Regions from separate parts of the Xenorhabdus bharatensis genome, predicted to be linked through region 3. Evidence: riboswitches for the same ligand, from Rfam matches in the RefSeq annotation. Region 3 holds a riboswitch; each other region holds the start of a gene.
What was found. Region 3 has a riboswitch for thiamine pyrophosphate ahead of thiD (bifunctional hydroxymethylpyrimidine kinase/phosphomethylpyrimidine kinase). Riboswitches for the same ligand answer to the same signal wherever they lie in the genome.
Positions count from the first base shown of each region.

Region 1 (10,179 bases), on a different contig from region 3:
CACGTATATGAAGTTTTCGATAAAGACGGGCAACAACTGGCGCTGTTCTATTCCGATTACTTTAAGCGTGACAATAAAGCCGGTGGCGCATGGATGAGTAATTTTGTTGATCAGTCCAGACTCTTCGGAACCAAACCGGTAATTTACAACGTTGCCAACTTTACTAAACCGGCTCCGGGCCAGCCTGCGCTGTTATCGTATGATGACGTGATCACAATATTCCATGAATTTGGGCATGCTTTACACGGCATGTTCGCCGATCAGGAATATCCGACGTTGTCAGGAACCAGTACTGCTCGTGACTTTGTGGAGTTCCCATCACAAATTAATGAATACTGGGCTCGCGATCCTAAGGTATTTGCGAATTACGCCAGACATTACCAAACCGGCGAGGTCATGCCACAGGCGCTGATGGATAAAATCAATCAGGCGGATAAATTTAACAAAGGCTATACAATGACTGAGTTGCTGTCAGCCGCATTGCTGGATATGCACTGGCATATGCTAGCCGCTGATAAGCCCCAGCAGGACGTGAATAAATTTGAAGCCGCATCTCTGCAAGAAGACAACATCCATCTCAGCTACGTGCCACCGCGCTACCGCTCCAGTTACTTCAAACACATTTGGGGTGGTGGTTATGCTGCCGGTTATTATGCCTATCTGTGGACAGAAATGCTGGCCGACGATGCGTTTGGATGGTTTACCGAGCATGGCGGTCTGACAAGAGAAAATGGGCAGATTTTCCGCGATAAGATATTGTCACGCGGTAATAGTACAGATCTGGAAAAACTGTATATAAACTGGCGAGGTAAACCGCCAAGTACCGAATCTATGCTGAAAAACCGGGGTCTTACGGAACAAGAATAACCAAGTACCCTGAAATATTGAGAGTTACCTGATAGAAAAAATCGGGTAACTCTCATGATTTGTAAGTATTCACTATCAATATTGGCGACAGTTCTGACGACACAGTGCGACCGTTTCCTCAATCAGACGGCGGGCAATCGTATCAGGCCCGGGGATCAGGGGAAGATCATCATATCGATACCAATCCGCACTGATTAGCTCAACGGGGTCATGCTCAATATCGCCACTCTCATAATCAGCCAGAAACCCCATCATCAATGAATGCGGAAAAGGCCACGGTTGAGAAGTCACATAACGCAGGTTACGGATTTTTATCCCACTCTCTTCCATCACCTCGCGGTGAACCGTCTCTTCAAGTGTTTCACCCACTTCCACAAACCCAGCCAGCACGGTATGAATACCATTGCGATGACGCTGATGTTGTGCCAGTAGAATGTGATCTTCACGGCGGATACCCACAATAATGCAAGGAGCAATCTGCGGATAATAGCGTTCATCGCAATGGTGGCACAGGCAGGCCCACTCGTGCTCAGTCTGCTGCATTTCATGACCGCAATACCCACAGTAACGATGTGAGCGGTAAAACTCAGCCAACTGGACTCCGCGCCCTACCAGCTGAAATAATTGAGGATCCTGTTCTACAATCCGGCGGGGAGAATACATCTCTGATGCCATCTTATGACGGACAAGCCATACTATTTCTCCCAACCACTCGCCGATAGCGTAGGCTACAAGGCCCTGTAATGACCAGCTCTCGGCAGTGCCTAGCGGTAAATCTCCCTGTGGAAGCCAAACTCTGTTTTCAAGGCTGACAATCCACCAGCCTCGTTCTATACCTGTCAGTTTTTTTTGCATTATTGGCTCCATCATGTGTTGTGTCATATGCTGTGATCATTAAGAATATATTAACCAAGTCAGTGTTAATTAAATGTTAACCAAGGTTAATACCATTACAGCATACTCTTCTTCATCGTACTCTGTCTGCAATCTGTTATATTAACAATGTTTCTGAATGTGCATGTTTTCGGATATTCATTGAAGCACGGCAATAACAGTGAGCAGCAATAAAGCAATAATAAGTCACAATAAAATATTTGATTCTCTTTCAACCGACCCTATCCTGTCGATTTCGGATGTGAGGAATAACAACTATGTCACAGCAGGTTGCCATATTTGATCTGGACGACACCCTGATCCGTGGGGATTCCAGTCTACTCTGGACAAAATATTTATGGGAAAAACAGATCATTACTGACCCACGTTTTGTAGAAGCAGATCAGAAAATGATATCGGATTACAGCGCAGGGAAGCTGAACATGCAGGAATACCTGTCAGTCAGTTTGCAAGCCCTCTGCCAAATACCCCATGAACAAGTTGATGTCTGGCTGACGGATTTTGTGGAAACGACAATCAAGCCTCTCTTCTATCCCGCAGCGAAAACACAATTAGATATTTACCGCCAACAAAATATTCCTGTCATTATCATTTCTGCGACTGTTTCTTTCGTGGTGAAAAAAATTGCGGCTGCATTCGGCGTAAAAACCGCAATGGGCATTGATATGGTCATGAAAGAGGGTTGTTATACCGGCGATATTGAGGGTATCCCGACTTTCCGTGAAGGGAAAGTGACCCGCTTACAGCAATGGCTGGCAGAACAGAATTTATCGCCACAACATATCTCTTTTTACACAGACTCAGCAAACGACTTACCGATGTGTTTCTTTGCCAGTGAGGTATTTACGGTTAATGCTGATACAAAATTACAGTCAGCAGCAGAAAAACATGGTTGGAAGCAATTGAGCAGGGCGTTAGCGCCACGGAGTTAATACCTGACATCGGGCCAATACAAAAGGCTCAGTTTTCCGGTTGCAGTTTCCATAATCCCCTTTATACTCTGGGGTGTTTTCTTGTCGGAGTGCCTAGCGTTCAGCGTATATCACGGTGAACACAGGCTGAGACCGTTTATTCGGGATCCGCAGAACCTGATCGGGCTAATACCCGCGAAGGGAACAAGAGTAATCCCTCTGCTGATATGACTTATTGCTTCTGTACAGACCTTCTGCCAGATAACATCGTTCAGCAACCATCATTACTCCCTGCGAGCTCCAGACAAGCAATTTTCTCAACTTAAGCCTGATTACAGGCGATTACACAGTCAGGAATTTGCTATGTCTAATGCTATTACTAACGAAACTGTTACCTCCAGCGCCGATATTATCCCTACAACGGATATCTCCCCTAAAACCCATCCGGCACGTCCACGTAAAGTCCAACGGGATGCCGCACAGGAATTTATCAATTCAATTCAGGGTGTTACCTTCCCCAATTCACGCCGTATCTATCTGGAAGGCTCACGCGAGGATATTCAGGTTCCTATGCGTGAAATTCAGGTATCTCCTACACTGGTTGGCGGGACAAAAGAAGCGCCTCAATTTGAGGAAAATGAACCCGTACCTGTTTATGATACTTCCGGCCCTTATGGCGACCCTGAAGCCGTGCTGAACGTCCACGCAGGTTTGCAGAAAATCCGCCAGCCGTGGATTGAAGAGCGCAATGACACAGAGCCTGTCACAACCCTCAGCTCTGATTTTACCCAACAGCGCCTTGCTGATGCTGGTCTGGATCACCTGCGTTTTCACCATCGCCCCCACCCTTTGAAAGCGAAATCAGGCGAACGCGTTACCCAATTACACTACGCGCGTAAAGGTGTTATTACGCCGGAGATGGAATTTATCGCTCTGCGGGAAAATATGGGGCGTGAACGTATTCGCGGCGAAATTCTGCTCCAGCAACATCCGGGGCAAAGTTTCGGTGCCAACTTACCGGAAAACATTACGCCGGAATTTGTGCGACAGGAAGTCGCTGCGGGTCGTGCGATTATTCCTGCCAACATTAACCATCCAGAATCCGAACCAATGATTATCGGGCGTAACTTTCTGGTGAAAGTGAATGCCAATATCGGTAATTCTTCCGTAACCTCTTCCATTGAAGAAGAAGTTGAGAAGCTGATCTGGTCTACCCGCTGGGGCGCGGATACCGTGATGGATCTTTCCACCGGGCGCTATATCCACGAAACCCGTGAATGGATACTGCGTAATAGCCCGGTGCCAATCGGTACAGTTCCCATCTATCAGGCACTGGAAAAAGTCAACGGCATTGCGGAAAACCTGACGTGGGAAATGTTCCGCGATACGTTACTGGAACAGGCGGAACAGGGAGTCGATTATTTCACTATTCATGCCGGTGTTCTGCTGCGCTATGTCCCGATGACCGCCAAACGACTGACAGGCATCGTTTCCCGTGGGGGTTCCATTATGGCGAAATGGTGTCTTTCCCATCATCAGGAAAACTTCCTCTATACCCATTTCCGTGAAATTTGTGAAATCTGTGCCGCCTACGATGTTTCTCTTTCTCTGGGGGATGGTTTGCGTCCCGGTTCTATTCAGGATGCCAATGATGAAGCACAGTTTTCCGAACTGCATACGCTGGGTGAGCTGACCAAAATCGCTTGGGAATATGATGTTCAGGTGATGATCGAAGGGCCGGGGCATATTCCGATGCAGTTAATCCGCCGCAATATGACGGAAGAGCTGGAACACTGCCACGAAGCGCCTTTCTACACATTAGGGCCATTGACCACCGATATCGCACCGGGTTATGACCATTTCACCTCCGGCATTGGTGCAGCCATGATTGGCTGGTTCGGTTGTGCCATGCTCTGTTACGTTACGCCGAAAGAGCACCTTGGCCTGCCAAACAAAGAAGATGTGAAACAAGGACTCATCACGTACAAAATCGCAGCTCATGCGGCAGATTTAGCGAAAGGGCATCCCGGTGCTCAAATTCGTGATAACGCCATGTCAAAAGCGCGTTTTGAATTCCGCTGGGAAGACCAGTTTAATCTGGCCCTTGATCCTGATACCGCCCGCGCTTATCACGATGAAACATTGCCGCAGGAATCCGGTAAAGTTGCCCATTTCTGCTCCATGTGCGGGCCGAAATTCTGCTCAATGAAAATTACACAGGATGTGCGGGACTATGCCGCAAAACTGGAACAACAATCGGGTATGGAACAGATGTCCGAAGAATTCCGGACACATGGCAGCGAACTGTATCACCGGGCTGAGGATATCAACGATGTTAAATCAGTCTGAAGCCATTTTATCTGAAACCGTTTGCCCTGAAACAGCCTCCTTTGCGCCAACTGAGCATCGGTTGGGGTTATATCCGGTGGTGGACTCTCTGATATGGATTGAGCGGTTACTGGAAGCGGGGGTCAGAACGCTGCAACTGCGTATTAAAGATCTGCCCGAAGATCAGGTAGAGCATGATATCCGGCAGGCGATCGCATTGGGGAAGCAATACAACGCGCGTCTGTTTATCAACGATTACTGGCGTCTGGCAATCAAACACCGTGCTTATGGCGTTCATCTGGGGCAGGAGGATTTAGACATCGCTGATCTCAGTGCCATCCGACAAGCAGGGCTGCGGCTGGGGATCTCCACCCATGACGAACAGGAACTGGCGCGGGCAAAAACCTTACGCCCATCCTACATTGCTCTGGGGCATATTTTCCCGACAACAACCAAAGAGATGCCTTCATCGCCACAGGGCTTAATCGCCCTGAAACATCAGGTCACGCTCACACCTGAATTCCCGACAGTGGCTATTGGTGGTATTTCACTGGAGCGTGTAGCTGATGTGGTCGCAACCGGTGTCGGTGGTGTCGCGCTGGTCAGTGCCATCACTAAAGCGAAAGACTGGCGGCAGGCAACAGCCAGATTGCTTCATTTAGTTGAAGGGACACCTGACAGAAACGTTGAAGAAAATGATCGGAGGCGCTTATGTTGAACGATCAAGAATTTATGCGATACAGCCGTCAATTATTACTGGAAGATATCGGCCCGGACGGACAGGAAAAATTAAAAAACGGCAAGGTGTTAATCGTCGGGATGGGGGGATTAGGTTCCCCTGCCGCACTCTACCTCGCAGCAGCGGGAGTGGGGCATCTTTATCTTGCCGATGATGACAAGTTACATGTCTCAAATCTGCAACGTCAGATCCTCTATCGCACGGCTGATATTCCTGCAGGTAAAGCCGCTCTGGCGGCACAAAAACTGGCTGATCTGAATCCATTGGTTAATACAACCGTCATTAATGAACGATTGGATAAAAAATCACTGACAAACCTCGTCCGGCAGGTCGATCTGATACTGGATTGCTGCGATAACATGGCAACCCGCCATGCTATTAACGCCGCCTGTATCGAAACCGGTAAACCCCTTATCAGTGGCAGCGCCGTCGGTTTCAGTGGTCAGCTTATGGTATTCGAACCGCCTTACCAGCATGGCTGTTATGCCTGCCTCTATCCCGATCAGGAAGAGCCTCAGCGTAACTGCCGTACTGCGGGTGTTTTAGGGCCGGTAGTCGGTGTGATTGGGACATTACAGGCGCTGGAAGCCATTAAAATGCTGGCGGGTCTTCCTTCTTATCTGAGTGGAAAACTGCGATTGTTTGATGGCAGAAAACAAAACTGGAGTACGTTACAGCTGACACCCTCACCACGATGTCCGATATGCGGAACACGACCAGTCATAGGTAAAACAGCAGGCACAGATAAAACCGTTTCAGGAACAGAAATCGTATGAACATTATTGTCAACGATCAAACGATCACGCTGGATACGCCGACAGATAATCCCATGACAATTCAGCAATTACTGGAGCATATGCAGCGTACTCAGTCAGGTACTGCACTGGCTATTAACCAGACCATCATCCCCCGCTCAGAATGGAGTACCCATCAGCTCAATGACGGGGATAATATCCTGCTGTTTCAGGCCATAGCAGGGGGCTAATGCCGGAGGTTAACCATGTTAAAAATTGCTGATACCACCTTTCATTCCCGTCTGTTTACAGGCACAGGAAAATTTGCCAATGCCGGGCTGATGATTGAAGCCATCCGCGCCTCCGGTAGCCAGTTAGTCACAATGGCGATGAAACGGATTGATCTGCAAGGCAAAGATGATGGCATTCTCATTCCCTTGCAGGAACTGGGGGTTAAACTCCTGCCAAATACTTCCGGCGCAAAAACCGCAGAAGAGGCGGTATTTGCTGCCCGCCTTGCACGGGAAGCGCTAGGCACTAACTGGGTTAAGCTGGAAATCCACCCTGACGTGAAATATCTGTTACCTGATCCGATAGAAACCCTGAAAGGAGCGGAACAATTAGTCAGAGAAGGTTTTGTGGTTCTGCCTTACTGTGGCGCAGATCCGGTTCTGTGCCGCCGTCTGGAAGAAGTGGGTTGTGCCGCTGTCATGCCATTGGGAGCGCCTATTGGTTCAAATAAGGGCTTACTCACCCGGGATTTTCTGCAAATTATCATTGAACAGTCTAATGTTCCTGTGGTTGTCGATGCCGGTATTGGTGCTCCTAGCCATGCATTGGCAGCCATTGAAATGGGTGCCGATGCTGTCTTGGTCAATACGGCAATCGCCGTTGCCCGTAATCCGGTCAAAATGGCGCAGGCATTCAAAACAGCCATTGAAGCAGGCGAACTCGCTCATCAGGCAGGAGTGGCAAGCCAGAAATTCCATGCGGAAGCCTCCAGCCCACTGACCGATTTTCTGGGGGCTTTATGAGCAGCAATACCGTGACAGAACAGACTTTCCGCCATCACTGGCAACAGTTAGACTGGGATGACATTACGCTGAGCATCAATAGTAAAACCCGCCATGATGTTGAGCATGCTCTAAATAGTGAACGTCTGACACTGAATGATTTTATGGCTCTGCTCTCACCCGCCGCCCTTCCCTACCTTGAACCATTAGCGCAGCGGGCACAGCAATTAACCCGTCAGCGATTCGGTAATACTGTGGGATTCTATATCCCGCTTTATCTTTCCAATTTGTGCGCCAATGACTGTACCTATTGTGGTTTTTCCATGAGTAACCACATCAAACGTAAGACGCTCAATGAACAGGAAATTGAGGCTGAATGTCAGGCGCTGAAAAAACTGGGATTTGAGCATATCCTTCTGGTGACAGGGGAGCACCAGAAAAAGGTCGGTATGGATTATTTTCGCCATTACCTTCCCTTAATACACCGTTATTTCAGTTCAGTCACAATGGAAGTTCAGCCACTGGCGCAAAAAGAATATGCCGAACTGAAAACACTGGGATTAGATGCTGTACTGGTCTATCAGGAAACCTACCACGAACCCAGTTATCAATTACACCATCTCAGGGGTAAGAAACAAGATTTTCACTGGCGGCTGGAAACCCCTGAGCGGCTAGGGCGGGCGGGCATTGATAAAATTGGTCTGGGCGCATTAATCGGCTTATCACCTCATTGGCGAACTGATTGCTATATGGTGGCAGAACATCTGTTTTTCCTACAAAAACAGTTCTGGAAAAGCCGTTATTCCATCTCCTTTCCACGCCTGCGTCCCTGTGCTGGCGGGATTGAACCCGCATCCCTGATGAATGATGCAGAACTGGTACAACTGATCTGCGCATTCCGCCTGCTGGCACCCGATGTTGAACTTTCTCTTTCTACCCGTGAGTCACCTTATTTCCGCGACCATGTTGTACCTCTGGCGATAAACAGTGTCAGTGCTGGTTCTAAGACTCAGCCGGGTGGTTACGTCGAAAATGATCATCTCGAACTGGAACAATTTTCTCCGAATGACCACCGCTCTGTGGAACAGGTTGCCGAAGCACTGGTCAGATCGGGCTTACAGCCAGTCTGGAAAGATTGGGATAATTATTTGGGCAGGCAGGGATAAGAAATAAACTTATGTCCCTCATCCACACTGCACATTGGGTGAGGGATAGTCGCCTCAATACTTATTTAAAGAGATCTTTTTCATTCAGATATCTTTTTATTTTTCTTCGGTATTTACACGCTAATAAAACCAATACCAAGAAGCTGCTATAACAAATAAATTTAACGATACTTCCCGCGATGGGAATACAGAATAAAACCCCGATAACCATAAAAAAATTAAAGATATTTTCCATTATCCATCTTAATAATGTAAATATGCATTTTATGATGTGATAAATACACTCCAGTAGTGCCGCGAAAAACTCCAACAAATCTTCCATCTGCATCTCCTTTTCCATAATACCTTTATTTTACTTTTTATATTCGGGTATTAATCCATCATAAAAGCATTTCATCTGACCGATTTGTAGCCATTACACTAACTCAAATCATGCAAAGGCTTGTTCAGGGCTGGCCTCAGTCTGAATTCAGAGAACTTCACTTGTAACCCTTCTCTTTCTGGTGAACAACACATCGCACCAATCAACACTCGTTGACCATTGTGTTGGTTAATAGCAAAAGGGGATAACCGCAACAGGGGCCACTGCTTACCATCTGTGGAATATTGCAGCCGGATAGCGCCTTCCTGATAGGTCAGCCGCAACCAGAATTTCTCAGCGTTACCCGAAAAAACTCCCATCGCCCAATCAGAATAAGGTGAGGTTAATACACTGCCGATTGTTGCCTTGCCATCGGCATATTCAATACCGGCTTTCAGCCAATGCTGCTCATCAAGCAACAACATAATACCAGCCTGATCGTATAACTGCTCAAAACGCCCTTCAATGCAGAGCTGAAAAGTGAACCCTTCTTTAATCAGTGAATCACCAATATAGCAGCCAAAAACATGGCCACTGTGGCGCTGAAAGCCATACCATGTGTCACGCCAAAAATCAGTTTTATTATCAGTTATCACGCTCAGTACATTATCCTGACGTTGCCATGAGGCCGGTTCATTAAGCCAATGACAGTGCAATAAATTCATCAATATCCCCTTTTTATTTATGAAATCATCAGAAATGTCATCCTCACGAAAATTTTATTGAACACCCAGCCCCATCATTTTCATTAAACTCTGCGCTTGTTGAATCGCTTCCTGACGATGAGTAATACCCATTTTTTGATACAGATTACGTATATGCGTCTTAATCGTCGTAGCGGCGACTTCCAGTTCAGTCGCAATTTGCTCATTACTGTAACCAGAATAAATTAAGCCTAATACCTGCCATTCACGTTGGGTTAATGGACTATTACGGATAAGTTCGGGTACATCGGGATGAGTAATTAGCTGTTCAACAAAAGTTTCATCGAAATGCGCAAATTTATGCCGATGCTGACGATTAATTTCACGCAAAATACGCTGTGCCCGATGTTGTTCAAAGTCAGGCAGGATATTAAGCTGGATGAGCTGGCGTAATTGCAGGGCCATCAACTCACCCTCAAGTACAAAGTGACTGATGAAGCCCGTGCGATTAGCCAATTTCAG
Region 1 covers NZ_JBBMXG010000025.1:30,029-40,207, reverse strand. Annotated here, with positions in the region: gene dcp (peptidyl-dipeptidase Dcp) at 1-867, shown strand, start outside; gene nudC (NAD(+) diphosphatase) at 943-1,722, opposite strand; gene AAC855_RS18680 (HAD family hydrolase) at 2,019-2,693, shown strand; TPP riboswitch at 2,769-2,893, shown strand; gene thiC (phosphomethylpyrimidine synthase ThiC) at 3,036-5,021, shown strand; gene thiE (thiamine phosphate synthase) at 5,005-5,718, shown strand; gene AAC855_RS18665 (HesA/MoeB/ThiF family protein) at 5,712-6,515, shown strand; gene thiS (sulfur carrier protein ThiS) at 6,512-6,724, shown strand; gene AAC855_RS18655 (thiazole synthase) at 6,740-7,507, shown strand; gene thiH (2-iminoacetate synthase ThiH) at 7,504-8,652, shown strand; gene AAC855_RS18645 (DUF1349 domain-containing protein) at 9,073-9,678, opposite strand; gene malT (HTH-type transcriptional regulator MalT) at 9,733-10,179, opposite strand, start outside.
Region 1: linked by a shared signal. The riboswitch ahead of thiC (phosphomethylpyrimidine synthase ThiC) and the one ahead of thiD (bifunctional hydroxymethylpyrimidine kinase/phosphomethylpyrimidine kinase) in region 3 are both predicted to bind thiamine pyrophosphate.

Region 2 (10,179 bases), on a different contig from region 3:
CCGATCAACCCACCGTGGAAAGACATCCCGCCATCCCAGACCTTAAACAGATACAGCGGGTTCTCCATGAATACCGGGAGATTATAGAACAGAACATAACCGAGACGTCCGCCGAGGAATACTCCGACAAACCCCGCATACAGCAGGTTTTCTACTTCGTTCTTCTGCCAGCCACTATTTGGTTTTGCTGCACGACGATTTGCCAGCCACATGGCAAAGACAAAGCCAACCAAATACATAAAACCGTACCAGTGAAGCGATACCGGCCCGATTGAGAATATGACAGGATCAATATTAGGAAATGCCAGATAGCTAGTGCTCATCGTTCCCCACTAAAAAATAATGTTGTGTTAATGCCCTAAGGCAGATCATTGTAAATAACAGATCACCGTAAATAACCGGTCATCTTAAATAACAATGGTAAATAATAGCATGGGCGGTTAAATGCCACCACGCACCAGCCCACCAAGGCCGTGGGTTTCCATAAAAGCAGAGCAAATTTCTCTCACCTGCTGGGTCGTTTCTGCTTTCAGGATTTCTTGGATAAAATAACCCAGTTCTGCGGAATCTAAATGATGTAATAGGTATTTAATTCGTGGAATACTCCGCCCGCTCATGCTCAGGCAACGATAGCCAAGACCAACTAATATCAGCACTCCCATCGGTAAACCCGCCATTTCACCACAAACACTAACGGGTAAACCAATGTGCTGACTTTCATCAACAATCTGTTTTAGGGCCTTAATCACTGCCGGATGAAGATTGTCATACAAAGAGGCAACATGGGTATTATTGCGATCCACCGCCAGTAAATACTGGGTTAAATCGTTGGTGCCGATAGAGATAAAATCAACGCGTTTCTTTAGTTGCGGTAACAGCAGGATCAGAGAAGGCACTTCTACCATGACACCAATTTGTGGCATCGCAATGGCTGTGCCAGCAGATTGTTCAACTTCTGACTTTGCCCTGTTGATCAGTTTTTTGGTTTCATCAATCTCTTCGATACAGCTTACCATCGGCAACAATATTTTCAGATTTCCGGTCGATATATTCGCTTTCAACATCGCCCTGAGCTGGATAAGAAATATTTCCGGCTGATCCAGCGTTATACGGATCCCCCGCCAGCCAAGGCAAGGGTTTTCTTCATGAATAGGCATATACGGAAGATGTTTGTCAGCGCCAATATCCAGTGTTCTCAAGACAACTGATTTGTCAGGGAAAAGTGTCAACATTTCCTGATAGCGGTTTCTCTGCTCATCTTCTGATGGAAAACCGCTGTGCAGCATAAAAGGGATCTCGGTACGATACAGGCCGACCCCATCAATACTATCGCCTATTTGTTGCTCATATTTCAGGCTCAGCCCTGCATTAAGCTGAACCAGTACCCTCTCTCCACTTTTAAGCCGGGCTTTTTGTTGCAACCCTCCTTCCGCCAGTTTACTGAGAACCTGCTCTTCTTCGATAATCTGGCGATATTCCTCAACAACCCGTGGTTCTGGATCAATGAAAAACTCTCCCTGATAGCCATCCAGAATCAACATTCGGTTATGCAGCAATTCAGGATGAATATCAGCGCCCATAATCGCAGGGATCCCCATTGCCCTGACTAAAATTGCAGAATGTGAATGAGTCGCTCCATCACGCACAATAACACCCGCCAATTTATCCTGCGGAATTTCAGCCAGTAAGTTAGCACTGAGTTCATCTGCCACCAGAATAAAGCGCTCCGGCCACTGACTATTACCGGTAAAATCATCGTCCAGATGAAAGAGTAACCGCTGCCCGAGCGCCCGCAAATCAGAAGCCCTTTCCCGCATATAGGCATCCTGAAGGTGGGCAAATTGTTCCGCGTATTTCTCCACAACACTTTTTACCGCCCACTCTGCGATAAAACCGTTATCAACCGAGTGAAACAGATCCTGTTTAAGTTTCGGATCATTCAGTAAGTGGGAATAGAGGTCAAAAATAGCGGCACTTTCTTTCTGCGAGCTGGCGGTAAAGCGTTTACTTATCCGGCGACATTCTGCTGTTGCCTGCTCAAGCGCACGGGTCAGGCGGGAACGTTCGGCCTGATAATCAAGTGCTAACGCTTCAGATATCTGCTCAAGTGAGGGTTGGGAACAGTCCTGCCAACCCTGAGCCATCGCAATTCCCTGAGAGACCGCCAGTGCTTTGATGTGGGTCTGACAATACTGACTTGATAATCCACGAACCTGTGCCTGAGCAAGGATCGCAGCCAATTGCATGGCGAGAGTCACCATAAAAGACTCTTCACTTTCATCAAACGATCGCCGCTCATTTTGCTGAACGACCAGAATCCCCTGCAATTGGCGGCGGTAGATAATCGGAGCACCTAAAAAGGCCCGGAGATTTTCTTCTTTTACCTGAGGAATATATTTGAAGCTGGGGTGATCACGTACATCGGCAAGGTTGATTAACTCTGACAAGCGCCCGACCTCCCCCACAACACCTTCGTCAAAGGAGAGGCTGACCGTGCGCTTTCCCGGCTTCTTCAACCCCCGGGTTGCCATCAGGTAATAACGCTGGCGCTGGTGATCTGCCAGATAGATAGAACAAACATCCGTATTCATTGCTAAGCAGGTTTCATTAACTAACAGCTCAAGCGCTTCCGACAAATCCGTTGCAATAGCAACCTTTTCAACAATTTCCCGTAAGCGCATGAGCATAACAATTACCTAACTTCTTCTACGGCGATAATAGGCTGAGTAGGGTTGTGGCGATGATTCCTGTACCGGCATCACGATGGAGGAAAATTCTTTCATCACACGGCGATACACATCCCGTTTAAAGGAAACAACCTGCCTGACAGGGTACCAATAGCTCACCCACCGCCAACCATCAAATTCTGGTGTACTACTGCGCTGCACATTAATTTCTTTTTCACTGCAAAGCAGCTGCAATAAAAACCAGCGTTGCTTTTGCCCGATACAAACGGGCTTTGTATCCCAACGCACCAAACGTTTGGGTAATTTGTAACGCAACCAGCTACGGGTGGAGGCTAAAACCCGTACATCTTTGCGACTTAAACCAACTTCTTCGAACAACTCACGATACATCGCTTGCTCTGGCGATTCTCCCGGATTGATACCTCCTTGGGGGAACTGCCATGAATGCTGTCCATAACGGCGGGCCCACAGAACCTGCCCCTGACGATTACAAATTACAATTCCTACATTCGGGCGGTAGCCATCATCATCGATCACCAGACTACCTCTCGATAAAACGAATTTGAAAAGATAGCTAATTGTTTCACACTCCCCTCAAGCGGTAAACCTCTATACCCAATGGATTTAGAATTACATCTCAGCGGCAAGGAAAGGCCCCTTTGGAATGGGGTTCCCCGCCTATTGATAAAACGATAGCAGAAATGTGAACACGACCAATAAGTCAGAAAAAATAACCAGAAAGGCGACAGATATATTAATGAGGCTTTGCAGTCACTGCTTTAGTCTCTACAATACAGTCATCTCAACGGGGTGCGATTGTTGTCAGACAACATCGCTGAGAGCAAACCCGTAGAACCTGATCCGGTTGGTACCGGCGTAGGGATTTGAGCCACTACCCAATTGATATATCGCAGTCATTTTATCAGACACTTTCTCAAATCCTTTACCAACCTGCCAGTCACTTACTTAAGTGTGAGTGCTAATAACGATTGTTAATAACCACTATTAATAATTACTATTGATAACGACAGGAGAGCAAAGTGTTGAAGCGTTTATTTTCCCGGTTTATCACAATCGGTGTATTATCGGTTTTTGCCTGTGCCTTTGCTCAGGCAGCACAGGCTAAGCCTACACTGACCGTTTATACTTATGATTCGTTTGCCTCTGAGTGGGGAGCAGGCCCGGCCATTAAAAAAGCGTTTGAATCCGAGTGTGACTGTGAATTAAAACTCGTTGCGTTGGAGGATGGTGTTTCTTTACTGAACCGTATAAGAATGGAAGGTAAAAAAACCCAAGCGGATATCGTGCTGGGTTTAGATAATAACCTGATTCAGTCGGCTCAACAGACGGGGTTATTCACCCCTGTCAGCATTGATACCACAAAATTAAAACTGCCTTTCACATGGAATAACAAGACTTTTATTCCTTACGATTACGGTTATTTTGCTTTTATTTACAATAAAAACACCTTGCCAAATCCCCCAAAAAGCATGGCTGAACTCATTAACAGCCAGCAGAACTGGAAGATTATTTATCAGGATCCGCGCACCAGTACGCCCGGCTTAGGTTTTTTACTCTGGATACAGGAACTCTATGGCGATAAAGCTGCACAAGAGTGGCAGAATATTGCCAAAAAAACGCTGACGGTGACTAAAGGCTGGAGTGAGGCATACGGGTTATTCCTGAAAGGAGAAGGCGATATGGTGCTCAGCTATACCACCTCACCGGGCTATCACATCATGTCCGAGAAAAAGGATAATTACGCCGCAGCCATATTCGATGAGGGCCATTATTTGCAGGTTGAAGTTGCTGCACAACTGGCATCAAGCAAGCAGCCTGAACTGGCCCGGAAATTCATGCAATTCATGCTCTCCCCCGTATTCCAGCAAGTCCTTCCGAACACGCAGTGGATGTATCCTGTTACTGATATTCCTCTGCCGGAAGTGTTCAAACAACTGCCTGTGCCAGAGAAATCTCTGCAATTTAACGCAGATGAAGTAGCAAAACACCGCACACAATGGATCCGTACATGGCAAAGTGCTGTAAGCCGTTAATCGCGGGTTGGTTATTGCCGGGGGTGATTGCCTCCGGCCTGTTGATCCTCATTGCGCTTTCCGCTTTTGGCGCTCTGTGGTTTTATGCGCCTGAAAATCACTGGCAGGTATTTCTGAATGACAGCTATTTGTGGCATGTGATTCGTTTTACTTTCTGGCAAGCATTTTTATCCGCCTTATTCTCGGTGATACCCGCCATATTTCTGGCCAGAGCGCTCTACCGCCGCCGCTTTCCGGGCAGAACGTTTTTCTTGCGCCTGTGCGCTATGACACTGGTGCTGCCGGTTTTAGTCGCTTTGTTTGGCATACTGACTGTTTACGGACGCGTTGGCTGGCTGGCCAATCTTTGCCAGTGGATAGGGATTGAATACCATTTCACGCCTTACGGTCTTCAGGGTATTTTACTGGCTCATATTTTCTTCAATATGCCGATGGCGACGCGCTTATTACTCCAGTCACTGGAAAATATTGCCATAGAACAACGGCAGCTTGCCGCTCAGCTTGGTATGAATGAGTGGCAACACTTTCGCTTTGTCGAATGGCCTTACCTGCGCCGCCAGATTTTGCCGACAGGCGCTCTGATTTTCATGCTGTGCTTTGCCAGCTTTGCCACTGTACTGACATTAGGCGGCGGCCCTTCTGCAACAACCATTGAGCTCTCTATTTATCAGGCTATCAAGTATGACTACGATCTGGGTCAGGCCGCCCTGCTGGCACTTATCCAGCTCTTTTGCTGTCTTGGTCTGGTGTTACTGAGCCAAAAGCTTAAAGGCATACTTTCGGTCGGTTATGGGCATCAGCAACAATGGCGCAACCCACAGGATTCCTGGCTGAAAAAGCTATGTGACGGATTGCTTATCGCTATCGCATTACTGCTTTTGCTCCCGCCGTTACTGGCAGTCATCATGGATGGGCTGAACAGCGCGGTATTGGATGTTCTCAGTAAACCCGAATTATGGCAGGCGTTCACAACCTCCATTGTTATCGCACTGGGAGCAGGCTTATTATGCATCTTCCTGACAATGATGCTGTTATGGAGCAGCCGCGAATTATACCTGCGCCATTTATCGCGCTGGGGACAGGCTCTGGAAAGCAGTGGTTTGTTGATTCTGGCGATGCCGGGTATTGTGCTTGCGACTGGCTTTTTCATTTTACTGAATAATACCATCGGGTTACCCGATTCTCCTTACGGGCTGGTTATCCTGACCAATGCCTTAATAGCCATTCCCTATGCGTTGAAAGTACTGGATAACCCAATGCGCGATCTGGCTGTGCGCTACAATCCGTTGTGCCACTCCCTGAATATTAAGGGATTCAATCGTCTGCGCTGGATCGAGCTTAAAGCCCTGAAAATCCCGCTGGCACAGGCTCTGGCTTTTGCCTGTGTGCTGTCAGTCGGGGATTTTGGCATTGTGGCGTTATTTGGTGACGAAAATTTCCGTACCCTGCCTTTCTATCTCTACCAGCAAATCGGGGCATACCGCAGTCAGGATGGAGCAGTCACTGCTTTCCTGCTTTTGCTCCTCTGTTTTATTTTGTTCAGTGTGCTTGAACGCTTACCGGGCCGACGCCATGATTAAACTTGAAGATGTGACTTATACCTATGAACAAATTGCCATGCATTTCAACGTCAGTATTGAGGCGGGCGAGCGCATTGCTATCCTCGGCCCGAGTGGGGCGGGTAAAAGTACATTATTAAGTTTAATCGCGGGGTTTCAGTTCGCAGAATGTGGTGATATCCGGTTGAATGAGGAAAATCATACCCATTCAGCCCCTTCCAATCGCCCGGTATCCATGCTGTTTCAGGAAAATAATCTGTTTTCCCATTTAACCATTGAGCAAAATATCGGTTTGGGTTTACACCCCGGCTTGAAATTAAATGCTCAACAACAGCAGACACTGCAACAAATCTCATCACAGGTATCACTGACGGAATACCTGAACCGCCTACCTGCCCAGCTTTCCGGCGGGCAACGCCAACGGGCGGCATTGGCCCGTTGTTTAGTGCGTCAACAGCCCATCTTATTGCTGGATGAACCTTTTTCAGCGCTCGATCCTGCATTACGCAATGAGATGTTGGAATTGCTGGATCAGGTATGCCGCGAGCGGAAACTCACTTTACTGATGGTATCTCATAATCTTGATGATGCCGCTAAAATTGCCCCGCGTTCTCTGCTGATTGTGGCGGGTAAAGTTTATTATGATGGCGCTACGGAGAAACTGGTGAAAGGAGAAGTGCCTGAGGCTGGGATTTTGGGGATAGGAAAGTTGTGAGTGAAAAGCTAAGGCCATGCTCCCAATGATGAGATATCACTAAAGTTGATGTGGTTTGTCATTACTGTCATAAAACAGACAAGGTTAAAGGCCATTGTAAAGGACAGAACAGGTCATCCCCGAGAACAATGTCAATTAGGCTTCTTTGCTTAGAAGCCTGAAATATTTCATTATAAAACCTAAATTTTATTTTTATACCACCACAAAAAATATTTCATACCATTTTCATTATGTCATCTCCCTTGATTTATTTAAGCAAGAAATTAGTTTATCAATATCTGCTTTAGTTGTTCTGAAACTGGTTATACAAGCGCGCAATGTTTTCACACCTGCGTAATGGGTCATTGAGAGCCAATGACTATTCTCTTTCAACACCGCCGCCAATATATTTTCTGTCATATGACCATCAGAATCGATAAAACATGCAATAGGTAAATCTGAAGGATTGATAACTTCCCATCTATTTTCAATTAGTCTCTGTTTTAAATATATTCCCAGATCAATCTGTTGCTCAATCATATTTCTGAAACCGGTATGCCCTAGGATAGCCATAGGAATGAATAATTTTAGACCATTAAATTTTCGCGACCATTGGACAGAGCAGGCATAAGGATCAAGATTATCTTCATATTTATCTGGCATATAATTTGTTGAAACAGCAAAAGATTGACTAAGAATGCCGGGACAAGAAGAAATAAACATACCTGTACCCATTGGTGCCGCCAGCCATTTATGGGCATCTAATGTTATTGAATCGCTATGCTCTATACCTTTTAAAAGATATTTATATGTATCACTGAGCAATATTGCTCCGGCCCATGCAGCATCAACATGATAATATAAATCATACTCTTTACAGATATCAGCAATATCATCAAGTGGATCAATAATCCCTGCATTTGTAGTCCCAGCCGTTGCAGAGACAAAAAAAGGTTTTTTTCCACTGACTTTATCTTTTTCAATAGCTTCCCTTAATTTTTTGACATCAAATTTCCCATTTTTATCTACCATAATCAGCCGTACAGCGCTTTTTCCTAGACCTGACTGTACTGCAATTTTAAGCCATGCCAGATGGCTGTCACTCGAAACATAAAACACAGGATTACCCTTTATTTTTGATAATCCTGTGTTTGTGTAATCAGGAAATTTCTTAACTAATGCACATATAAGCGCTGTAAAATTAGCTTCTGATCCACCATAGGTAAAAATACCATTTGTTTCTTCACTACGGTAACCTGCAGTAATACCAAAATAATTAATAATTTTATTTTCAATCTCAACGCAAGCCGGAGCATGACTCCAAGCTGCCATTTGTGGATTATATATTGATGTTATAAATTCAGCGATACCTCCCCAAAAAGAAGATGTTGGGTTAAATAATCCAAAATAATTTGGACTTGTAACATGCACAATACCATTATTTAGTAAATCAAAGACATCATTCAATACATCTTGGGGATGATTATCTTTATTAAAATCATATTTTGATATGATTTTAATAATATCATGCTTAGATAAAATTGGACTCACCTGAGCATAATCTAAATTGGAAATGCGCTCATTGATTGATTCATTTACATAACTGATTATTTCCTCTCGTAAATCAACATTAGGAAAAAAAGAATCTTCAACACTATTTTTTATAAAACCATTTATTTTATTGCTCTCATTCATATTCTTCTGCTTATTGATATTAAATAATGATCAGGGATAGGATTATTCTCTATTGACTGATGAATTTGATCAGCACTCAGAACTACGGCAGAAAACAACTGTGTATTACTAATCCCATGTGTACGTTCTGATAAGCCATTAACATAAATGAAAATCTTTAACTTACCAGAAATTGTTAAATACAATTAAGTAGTGCCGGGATTTCAGAATGGTAATAGTGCATTTTAATAAAACAAAAAACCATTACTTATATAGAATAACTGCCAGGAGAAAATAAATTGGTTATGGAGCTCACAAAAACGCCTTACTATAAAAACGACCCAATATTATTTTAGATAACTTAATAACATTTTTATGAGTTATAGCCCCATTATAATAAACATTATTTTTTCGAAAAAGGTTTTATAAACGATATTATGCTTTTCTCTACAGTCACTCATATTTTTCCTTAGGATCCCGAAACGCTTCATTATAAAGTCTACGTTTTATTTTTATACCATCACAAAAAATATTTGATATCACTATCAGAATATCATCTCATTTTATTTAAATAATGAATTAACTTAAGTCAATCAATTAAATTATACACAATCATCAACAGATTTAATCTGTGACCATACTTTTCTATCACAAAGAGTATCTAAAGAAAAGTTCACCTCTGGCAGTAAGGGATCAAAAAAATGCCTCGTAGTTTTATAAGGAAGAATTTTTTTATCCTCTATCTCGCGTGTGATATTATTAATGCAATAGGGTTTATTATCCTTCCAATCATATACCTTTACTCTGTGATCACTATATTTTAACCTTACTACAGGTATAAATAATAATCCAAGTCCGTACGCAACATTTAACCTATGGTTTCCATCCATCACCCAGTTTGATTTATATTCAATAGGAATAATACTTTTCCATATTCCCTCTAAGCTAATCTTTCTTTGTAATTTTTCAACCATGATGGCATCTACTTCTTCAGATTGAACTAAATTTTTAACAAGTTCAAAGCCAATATGATACGATTTTCCTGACACTATTCGTTGTTTCATTTTGTTTCATTCCACGCTGATGGAAATCAATTTTTATTGAAATACTGCTTATATTTCTGAAATGAAGAGTTTTCAATTTCAAGTCACTTTCTCTTACAGTCACAAGCAATCATGTATACAAGTGATATTTCTTCATAATTGGAAGCTGGTTTTACTATCTCAGAAGTCATTTTGTAACCGCTTGTACTTAAACAAGCGGTATCAGACATTAAAAAGCCATCTTTAATGGTGAGATTAACAGCTCTCCAGACATCACACCGGAAAGGGCTGACGGAATCAGAAAAAGCGAAGAACAACCCGTTTAATCAGTTTCGATTAATTCCTACTCACTAATTCCGACTGTATGAGTCCGGGAAAAAGTCATCAATGCATACTTTATCATCGGGACTGAGTGTGTCCAGCAACTGCTTCGCTACTGCCAGATCGAGGATCCCCATGCCAAACGGC
Region 2 covers NZ_JBBMXG010000006.1:86,120-96,298, forward strand. Annotated here, with positions in the region: gene lgt (prolipoprotein diacylglyceryl transferase) at 1-323, opposite strand, end outside; gene ptsP (phosphoenolpyruvate--protein phosphotransferase) at 441-2,687, opposite strand; gene rppH (RNA pyrophosphohydrolase) at 2,697-3,224, opposite strand; TPP riboswitch at 3,484-3,588, shown strand; gene thiB (thiamine ABC transporter substrate binding subunit) at 3,728-4,741, shown strand; gene thiP (thiamine/thiamine pyrophosphate ABC transporter permease ThiP) at 4,717-6,321, shown strand; gene thiQ (thiamine ABC transporter ATP-binding protein ThiQ) at 6,314-7,015, shown strand; partial or broken gene AAC855_RS21605 (IS1 family transposase) at 7,051-7,147, shown strand; gene AAC855_RS07695 (pyridoxal phosphate-dependent decarboxylase family protein) at 7,244-8,689, opposite strand; gene AAC855_RS07700 (ParB N-terminal domain-containing protein) at 9,271-9,732, opposite strand; gene sbnB (2,3-diaminopropionate biosynthesis protein SbnB) at 10,062-10,179, opposite strand, start outside.
Region 2: linked by a shared signal. The riboswitch ahead of thiB (thiamine ABC transporter substrate binding subunit) and the one ahead of thiD (bifunctional hydroxymethylpyrimidine kinase/phosphomethylpyrimidine kinase) in region 3 are both predicted to bind thiamine pyrophosphate.

Region 3 (10,179 bases):
ATTCTCAACAGAGCAGATTGATATTATCTCACTATACACATGCATGACAGGAGTGAAATAATTAAATTTTAATAAACATAACATTAACTATGAAAAATAGTCTCAACTGAAGCGATCCACTACATCTTCCCTTCCTGCTCACCTTGTACTCTGTGCAAATATAAACAACAATCAGTAGCGCCTTTTGCAAACTGGAGTTAAATATGACTGATATCGTGAATTTGTTAGGAAAAGACGCAGAAAGTTTATTACAGCATCAATGTTCTACTATTCCACGTGAAAATCTCTACATTCCGGGTGCAGACTTTGTTGATCGTGTAATGATCGAAAATAATCGGCCAAACGCGGTATTGCGCTCAATGCAAACTTTATTTAATCATGGGCGTCTGGCGGGAACGGGTTATCTTTCGATTCTGCCAGTTGATCAGGGCGTTGAACATTCAGCCAGTGCCTCTTTTGCAGCAAACCCGCTCTATTTTGACCCCAAAAATATTGTTGAATTAGCGATTGAAGCCGGATGTAACTGCGTTGCTTCGACTTATGGTGTTCTGGCATCGGTTTCCCGCCGCTATGCCCATAAAATCCCGTTTCTGGTCAAACTGAATCACAATGAAACTCTGACTTATCCTGCCGAATATGATCAGACTTTGTACGCCAGTGTTGAGCAGGCATTTAACATGGGCGCAGTTGCAGTTGGTGCGACGATTTATTATGGCTCGCATGAGTCACGCCGCCAGATAGAAGAAATTTCTGCCGCTTTCGAACGTGCCCATGAATTAGGAATGGTCACTGTACTGTGGGCATATTTACGTAATTCCGCCTTCAAAAAAGATGGCGTTGATTACCATACAAGTGCCGATTTAACCGGTCAGGCCAACCATCTGGCCGCAACTATCGGTGCTGATATCGTTAAACAAAAAATGGCGGAAACTAATGGCGGTTACACAGCAATTGGTTTCGGGCACACAGATAAACGCGTCTATACTGAATTGACAACAGAACACCCTATCGATTTAGTTCGTTATCAGTTAGCTAACTGTTACATGGGGCGTGCCGGCTTAATCAATTCTGGCGGCGCTTCAGGTGCCAATGATTTGAGTGATTCAGTCCGTACAGCGGTCATCAATAAACGCGCCGGAGGCATGGGATTAATTCTTGGGCGCAAGGCATTTAAGAAGTCAATGAAAGAAGGCGTTGCTCTGATCCACTCAGTACAGGATGTCTATCTCGACAAGAGCGTCACTATAGCCTGATAAAATCAGGCTAATTAGTTGAATTATAATTAGATATGGGGATATAACTATCCCCATTTTCACAATCAGCCACTACCACCATTGATGGAAATGATGTACCGGCCCAATCCCTTTTCCCACCTCTAATTTATCTGCCTGCACTAAGGCATTTCGTAAATACGCTTTTGCGACGGGCACTGTGCTCTGCCAATCATCATAACGTGGCCGTAATGCAGCAAGAGCCGCTGATAAAGTACAACCCGTGCCATGAGTATTGTGGGTATTAACTCTGGAAGCAGTAAAACGCCATTCCCCTTCAGGTGTAAACAGCCAGTCAGGGCTTTCTCCGTCAGCCAGATGACCCCCTTTCAACAGAACTGCCTGACAACCCATTGATAATAATTTTCGCCCTTGTTGCAACATTTCATCTTCTGTTTCCGCGGAAGAACATTTCAATAGTGCTGCCGCTTCAGGTAAATTGGGGGTAATTAAGGAAACAACAGGGAGTAGTAACTCTGTCATGGCTGTGACCGCTTCTTCAGACAATAACGGATCTCCGCTCTTTGCCAGCATCACTGTATCCAACACAGTATAAGGAACTGGGTAACGATGCAGTATTTCCGTGACAATTTTCACATTAGCAACATTCGATAACATGCCAATTTTAATACTATCTATCCTGACATCTGAAAGCACAGACTCAAGTTGGGCAGAAAGGAAACTGGGTTCAATATCGTAAACTGCTTGCACTCCGGTGGTATTCTGCGCAACGAGAGCGGTAATCACCGTTGTGCCATAAACACCAAGTGCAGAAAAGGTTTTCAAATCGGCTTGAATGCCGGCACCACCGCTAGGATCAGTTCCTGCAATGGTCAATGAATGGATTGACATGATGATGATTCCTGCGACCAGCTCAGGAAAAGCGGTAATCAGAATACCCGTTATCTTTCAAGTTGCCTTTTCAAGATCTGCCGGATATGGGATATACCGAGACTTCCCTACGCTGGCATTATCCAGATCAGGTAATACGGGTACTTCTCAGTTCACTTAAGAACGCCCCGAGCCAAAATAAAAATCACTCTATTAGTATCCCAATAGAGTGATATTTGCAATATGTTATCGTTAAATAATGAAACAGACTAACGATATATATTCAGCTGGTAATGAAAACACCAGCAAAAATAAATTTATTACTTTTAATTACTTTTTATTACTATAAAGTTGTCACGTTTGCAGCAGCTGGACCTTTAGGACCATCCTGAATTTCAAACTCAACTTGTTGGCCTTCAGACAATGTTTTAAATCCATCTTTCATAATTGCAGAAAAATGTACAAATACATCTTTGCTGCCATCAGCTGGAGTAATAAAACCAAAACCTTTAGACTCATTGAACCACTTCACAGTACCAGTGATTTTTGCCATTTCAAAAATTTCCTTTGAATCACTTTATTAGCCGATTGGCATTAAAAAGAAACGAACCCGTATTCATTGTTGCTATTCATTAACAGAAACAGTACTTCGTTTACCCATGTGTTTTATCACATACTCTTTATATAATCGCAAGCCATTTTTTTCAGCGGCACGAGCTAAAGCACATATTTCAAATTATTAATATCTGCTTTTTATTTAACATCAGCCAGAAGTATTTATATTACATAACATCATGAATTAACAAAGAAATAGAATTTTAACTCTAGGAAAGTATTTTGACTTTTTTGATATATAATTCTGTTTATCACGCTTATTAAGCGATACAGCAGAGAGTTATAATTTTCAAACTTAATTGAGGAAGCAATAAAATAACGGAGTATATTTGTTAACATCTTAGAGTGTAATATGATTGCTCCAGATTCAGCTGGTTTATATTTTGTATATCCTTTATTAAATATTGTTCAGTTACATTCCACCTTATTCAATTTATAGGCGTCCTTTATTATCTAAATATGTCAGAAGCTGACATCATGTTTATAGCATTGGCAGAGCTAAGCTTTAAACAACCTATTACGCAGGTATCAGATCAGCGAAAACATCATTATGGAGAGAAATGGATAACATTCATTTTATATGCAATTTTTGTAGTTTACATTTTCACATAGTTTTCTCATGTAATAAAATTTTGTTATCAGGGATTAATAAAATTAGATTCATGATAAAAAAATCAGCCGGGCATAATGCCCGGCTGAAAAAGTATACTCGTTTTAAAACTATCAAATTATGTCTTTGCTTTATTCGATCTGGAAAATAAATAACCAACCCACAATGCGCCAATCCAGAATGGCATGAGGATCACAGATATACGTATATCAGGTATCGTCAGGATGATAACAAGAATACAAGCCAGAAATATCAGGCACAAGAAATTACCAAATGGATACCAGAATGCCCGGAAGCTTGTCTTAACACCTTCTGAATCCTTCGCAGCGCGAAACTTCAGATGTGACACACAGATCATAATCCAATTAATAACTAAGGTTGTCACTACCAACGCCATCAAAAGCTCAAATGCTTTACCCGGCATAGCATAGTTAATCAATACACCTATCGATGTTGCCAAAGCCGACAGTGCAATTGATAAAACCGGAACACCGCGCTTATTCACTTTAGTCAGAATACGTGGTGCATTACCCTGCTTAGCCAAGCCATACAGCATTCGGCTGTTACAATAAACGCCGCTGTTATAAACCGACAATGCTGCGGTCAGCACAACAATATTTAAGGCATTAGCAACCCAGAAGCTATCTAGGTTATGGAAAATCAGAACAAATGGACTTCCGCCCTCAACAACTTTTATCCACGGATAAAGAGACAACAGAATGAACAACGAACCGATATAAAACAACAAAATACGGTACACAACCTGATTAGTTGCCTTTGGGATATTTTTTTCTGGATTTTCAGCTTCTGCCGCCGTAATCCCAACGGTTTCCAATCCGCCGAATGAGAACATAATTACGGCCATTGCTGTGATCAGACCCGCAGCACCATTGGGCATGAAACCGCCATACTGCCATAAATTGCTTACGCTGGCTTGTGGCCCCCCTGTTCCGCTGATGAGCAAGTAAGAACCGAAGAGGATCATGCCGATAATGGCCCCGACTTTAATCATAGAGAACCAGAATTCCGCCTCCCCATAGAGCCGGACATTAATTAAATTGACAGAATTAATCACCACAAAGAATATTGCGGCTGAAACCCACGTTGGGATCTCTGGCCACCAGTATTGAATATACATACCGACAGCGGTGAGCTCCGCCATTCCAACCAGTATAAACATGACCCAGTAATTCCAACCGGATAGAAAACCAGCAAAATTACCCCAATATTTATAAGCGAAGTGGCTAAAAGAACCTGCTACCGGTTCTGCAACAACCATTTCCCCCAACTGGCGCATTATCAGGAATGCAATAAAACCACTGATCGCATACCCCAGAAGCACCGAAGGCCCGGCCATTTTTATCGTTTGGGCAATTCCCAAAAATAACCCTGTTCCTACTGAGCCACCGAGTGCAATAAGCTGAATATGCCTGTTCTTTAAACCACGCTTAAGCGTCGACTGTTGTATGTGCCCCGTCATCTAGTCCTCTTATTTCGATAATTATATCCGTTGTATTTCAAGCCACTTCTGTGCTGGTTTCATTCACTCACCGCAGTGATGCAGCCCGAAATCCATTGGGTATAGAACCTGTTTAAACTATTTTATTTGTCGTTTTGGACCTGAACTGGCCGAAGAAACCTGAGATTCCTTCAATTTTTGCGCGATCTATCATACCCAAACTACACTGACACTATTGCTATCGTGTCAAACTCTAATTTTGACTCAATATTTAGTTTACTCATTCAAATCAGATGAATATTAAAACATCATTCACAAAGAATAAATACCGGAAATGCATACTAATTCACTCTTCGTTCCCTTGTGATTGTAATGCATATTCAAGCCTGATAAGAGTAAAATTAGCTCTGGAATGTCGATTATGTATAAAACTAAAATCTTGAAAAGAAGTTGTGTATACTTCTCATCACCTTTAACCAATTTATAATTGTAATGCCACAGGATAATCACTTAGCACTTGTATGCGCACTGAGTAAATGGATAGAAAACCACCTTGGTCGTGTCATCCATCTTGAAGAACTTGCTGCTTACTCTGGCTATTCGCTTTGGCACATGCAGAAAATATTCAAGGAAGTCACCGGGATCTCACTGGGTAAATACATACGCCAACGTCGTCTGGCTGGTGCTGTACATCTTCTGAAGAACAGTTCCCAACCCATTTTTGATATTGCGCTGGATTTTGGCTTCGGCTCTCAATCCCATTTTACTTATATGTTCCGTAAAGAATATGGCATTACACCTTACGATTTTCGTCAAAGTACAGATATAGAACTTGAAGTTAAACTTCCCTTACACCTGTCTTACGATTGCTAATCATCAGATAGACTATGCGGCCGGGTTTCGATATCAGGCCGCTACCTTACCAACTTCTCCAACCCCTTCCCTAGTACCGCAACGAGATTAGTTTTCATTTAATTTATACTTTTCAACTAAGGCCAATGCTATCGCTTCCGTTTCTGCATCAGGATATCCCTGAATATCTGAAGGGCGAAAATGCATCTGAAATGCCCGGATCGTTTTATGCGTATGTACATCCAGATAACCTGTCTGAGGAATAGCATACCCGTAAACAGACAATGCTTTTTGTATTTTGATAACAGGAACGGGCATATCCGGGGCTCTGCCTGCCAGATATTTATTTACCGTGGCAGCATCAGGCCAAGCACCGATTCCTGCTTCATAAAGAGTATGCCACGGGAAAATAGGCCCAGGATCTTCTTTCCGAAGCGGGGCGATATCACTATGACCAACCACATTCACAACTTCAATTTTATGCCTACGGATAATGTCTTTTGCCAGTCGGATCACAGCATCTATTTGTGTTGGATAATATGCACACCACTCTTTTTTGAAAAAGTATTTTTTAAATCCACAATTAACTATTTCTATACCGATAGAATAGTTATTTAGATTTTTATATCCCCTCCACTCACTTCTGCCTGCATGCCAGGCTTTTTCCCCCTCAGAAGATAATTGAAAAATAATCGGTTCATTATTTTTATATTTGGGATGAGCAGGAATCAAATACTGAACGCTGACATTACCACCAGTCAGAGCCCGCAAAGAACGTTTCTCATTCAAGGCCGTGTAATGTATGACCAGAAACTTGACTGATTCAATATTCTGTTTTGTCGAATATGAATAAGAATGATCAATAAGATAATCGTTTCTTTCTTCCAATGGAGGCTGTCGGCTACAGCCAATCAGTAACGTAATAAACACGCCTACTAAGATTTTTCTCATCATATTTATACAGTAACAGAAGAAAAATTGAATAATATCACTATATAGTAGATGAAATTAGAGTGGATGCTGTCTTTTTATCGGCTGGAATGTTACACGTTATATCGTTTTTACAATAACATAAAAGCCGGACTTCCATTAAATCTGGAATATCCGGCTAATATGTCTATCCATTTTATTTTACTAATAATGGATATCGGTATTAATTTCAGCTATTACGTTTTTGATTCTTCTGTACCGGTTCATTATTCCAAATGCCTTCTTCAATCTGCTTTTGGAGCTCCGGATACATATTAATATCAAATGTTGGCAACTGCCCTGCTTTTCTCTGCTGGTTATAATCTTTAGCCAATTTCAACGCAATGCCTGATAACAAGAAAATAGCTATCAGGTTCACAATAGCCATACAGGCCATGGATACATTTGCCATATTCCAGACTAAAGGCACTTCCGCCATTGTACCGAACATCACCATGCCTAATGCTGCAATACGTAAAATGAATAAACCTGCAGTATGGTTACGCTCGAGGAATATCATATTACTTTCAGCATAAGCGTAGTTAGCAATAATTGATGTAAAGGCAAAGAAGAAAATTGCAATGGCAACAAAAGTTGTTCCCCAATGACCAACTGCGGAGGACAATGCACGTTGCGTCAATTCAATTCCGCTGATAGCAGTAACATTCTCATTAAGGATGCCCGAAGAAAGAATAATAACTGCTGTTGCACTACAGATAACGATCGTATCCATAAATACACCCAACATCTGCACATATCCCTGAGAGGCCGGATGTGGCGGATATGGAGAAGCAGAAGCCGCTGCGTTTGGCGCAGAACCCATTCCCGCTTCATTCGAGAATAAACCACGCTGAACGCCCTGAAGCATTGCCTGGGAAATACCATAACCCAATGCACCTGCCGCAGCTTCCTGAAGACCAAAGGCGCTCTTAAAGATTAATGCAAATACTTCTGGAATACGTTCAATATTGTGGCCTACAACCCAAAATGCCAGAATTAAATATGCACCCGCCATAAATGGCACAACTAATTCAGCAACCCGCGCAATTGAACGCAAACCGCCAAAGATAATCACACCACTAATAATGACTAATACAATACCGACATATAAAGGATTGATATCGAAGGCAAAAGAAGCTGCTTGTGCAATTCAGTTTGCCTGAACGGCATTAAATACAAGACCAAACGCGATAATAAGGAAGAATGAAAACAATACACCCATCCACCGCTTCTTCAACCCTTTCTCCATATAGTAGGCCGGGCCACCACGATAATTTCCCTGATCGTCTTTCGTCTTGTACAACTGAGCAAGCGTGCTTTCCACAAAGGAAGTTGCCATACCAATAAATGCAACAACCCACATCCAGAAAATAGCCCCAGGGCCACCAGCAGTCAGTGCAATCGCAACTCCGGCAAGATTCCCGGTCCCTACGCGCGCCGCAAGGCTGGTACATAAAGCCTGAAAAGATGAGATGCCGGATTTATCTGATTTCTTGCTGTGTTTCAGGACTGAAAACATGTGGCCAAAATGGCGAAGTTGTATAAAACCAAATCGTATAGTGAAGTAAAGGCCAACACCAAGAAGCAAGTATATTAATACGTAGTCCCAAAGAATGTTGTTAATGAAGTTAATCAGATCCGTCAAGATATTTTCCCCTTACTATTAGCAAACATTAGCTGACCATAATCAGTATCCGTATAAAATTTATTGTGCTTAATATCCTTTATTATTAACAAGTAACACAATTCTGTGATTGAGACACAGAGATACTAGTCAGTAAAACGAAAAGAATGTAACACAATATCTATTTCAATGGGTAACTTTTAATGAAATTTTTACATTTACTTTAGCGTTTATGAACATTTGCACTAAGTTACATTTATGCCAACGGCCCTATTCTAGCCCTGTGAATCATACTTAATGACGAATAAATGGTCTGTTTTATTTATATCAGCTGTATTTAAGATGTACATCTTACGAAACAATTCATACACAAAAAAGAAACAATAGACAAACAAAAGTCAACTTTATCAAAAGTAATTAAATATAAAATGCTTATAAACGCTTCTTTTAATCACTGCTCGCATGTCTATCTGATAGAAAATTAATTGTTTATTTTACAACCTACCTATGTAGTTAATCTCTCAACTCAACAATAATTGCATTCATTAAAAACACTAAAATAAAGACAAAATTTAATGTTGAAATTTCTTGAATTTAAGAAAACATATAGCAATATCTTTCTTCAAATGAGATTATTAAATTTTAATGCTGTGATAATTGGAAAAAGCCACCATTTCATATTAAGATTTTCACTTGTTATTTTTTACATAAGAAATAAAAACAATAAGTTAGCAAGATATTAATATTCCACTATCTGGCCATCAGATAATCTGCTAGTGAGGTTATGATTGATGTTAGAAAGAAAAAGAAAAAATCCAGCGGACAATATACTTCCAAAAAGGGTATATAGGGGAAAATCTAAATACGAGTATCATCCAGCAACAGGCGGTTCTATCTCAATTTGCTGTTTAAACTCGCCGCTGTCTGTTATCTGGAAAGAGTACAACAAGATTGTAGAAAAAATTGAAAAAAATAGTACTTAGCCCTCAGTTTATATCAAAATTAATAAAACGGGAGTCTTCACTCCCGTTATTTTCAAACCATAAATAATCAACATGTGATATAGATATATTCATTTATATAATCACAGACTATTTTTACCGGAAAAATTTTTATTCTCTCTAACAAAATCCCTCTTACATCATGAAAGGTTTTCGGTTAATTTATCCCTATAATCCTACTTTTCAAAACACCAATTAAACATAAAAAATAATAATGATTATAGTTAAGTCTGCATGCACTTGGTGCCTATTTATCCGACATAATCTGCTTGATTTTTACTTTTCTGCCCAACACTATCGTCTTTAAAAATCCATGCTACGATATAAATTCGCTTATCAGCTTCTGTTATTTTCTCTTTGAAGCAACACATTAACCAATGGAGTATTGTCGATGCTTATAGTTAAAAAAATAAAATTTCCCGTACTCGCAACACTGTTTACCTTATTATTATCGTCTCCATCCTTTGCCAAAGATGGTGTATTGATTAATTTACCTGATAAAAAATTTGCAGTTATTTCGGTCGGTGATCTGGAAAGTGCATCCATAGGTAGCTATTCCATTGCTGTTTTTCAGGATCAAGCGCTGACGGAATTCAACGCAGGTGCCGTTTTTTCCCGCGATGGCTCAATATTTGACGATAATGGAAAGCCAAGAACAACATTTGCTGATATTGATGGTGACGGGAACAAAGAACTGATTATCTCTAAACTCACGGCAGGCTCAGGGAATTACCTCGAAGTAGATGCACTCAAGATTACTGATAAAAATGTCAAATTACTGACTCGCATCAATGCTAATAGTACGAATAATATTATTAGGTTACTTCGTGAACATTGTAAGAAAGAGCAGTGCTTAAAGCAGAAACAGTGACAGTACCTGAATCAGTTATTATGCCCATAAAATGTAAGGCAAACGATAGATAATGTACTATTGTTAATGTTATCAC
Region 3 covers NZ_JBBMXG010000004.1:196,956-207,134, forward strand. Annotated here, with positions in the region: gene fbaB (class I fructose-bisphosphate aldolase) at 204-1,253, shown strand; gene thiD (bifunctional hydroxymethylpyrimidine kinase/phosphomethylpyrimidine kinase) at 1,326-2,123, opposite strand; TPP riboswitch at 2,211-2,303, opposite strand; gene cspE (transcription antiterminator/RNA stability regulator CspE) at 2,446-2,655, opposite strand; gene AAC855_RS05785 (amino acid permease) at 3,446-4,807, opposite strand; gene AAC855_RS05790 (helix-turn-helix domain-containing protein) at 5,279-5,659, shown strand; gene AAC855_RS05795 (N-acetylmuramoyl-L-alanine amidase) at 5,747-6,589, opposite strand; partial or broken gene AAC855_RS05800 (alanine/glycine:cation symporter family protein) at 6,798-8,252, opposite strand; gene AAC855_RS05805 (hypothetical protein) at 9,023-9,214, shown strand; gene AAC855_RS05810 (PliI family lysozyme inhibitor of I-type lysozyme) at 9,624-10,103, shown strand.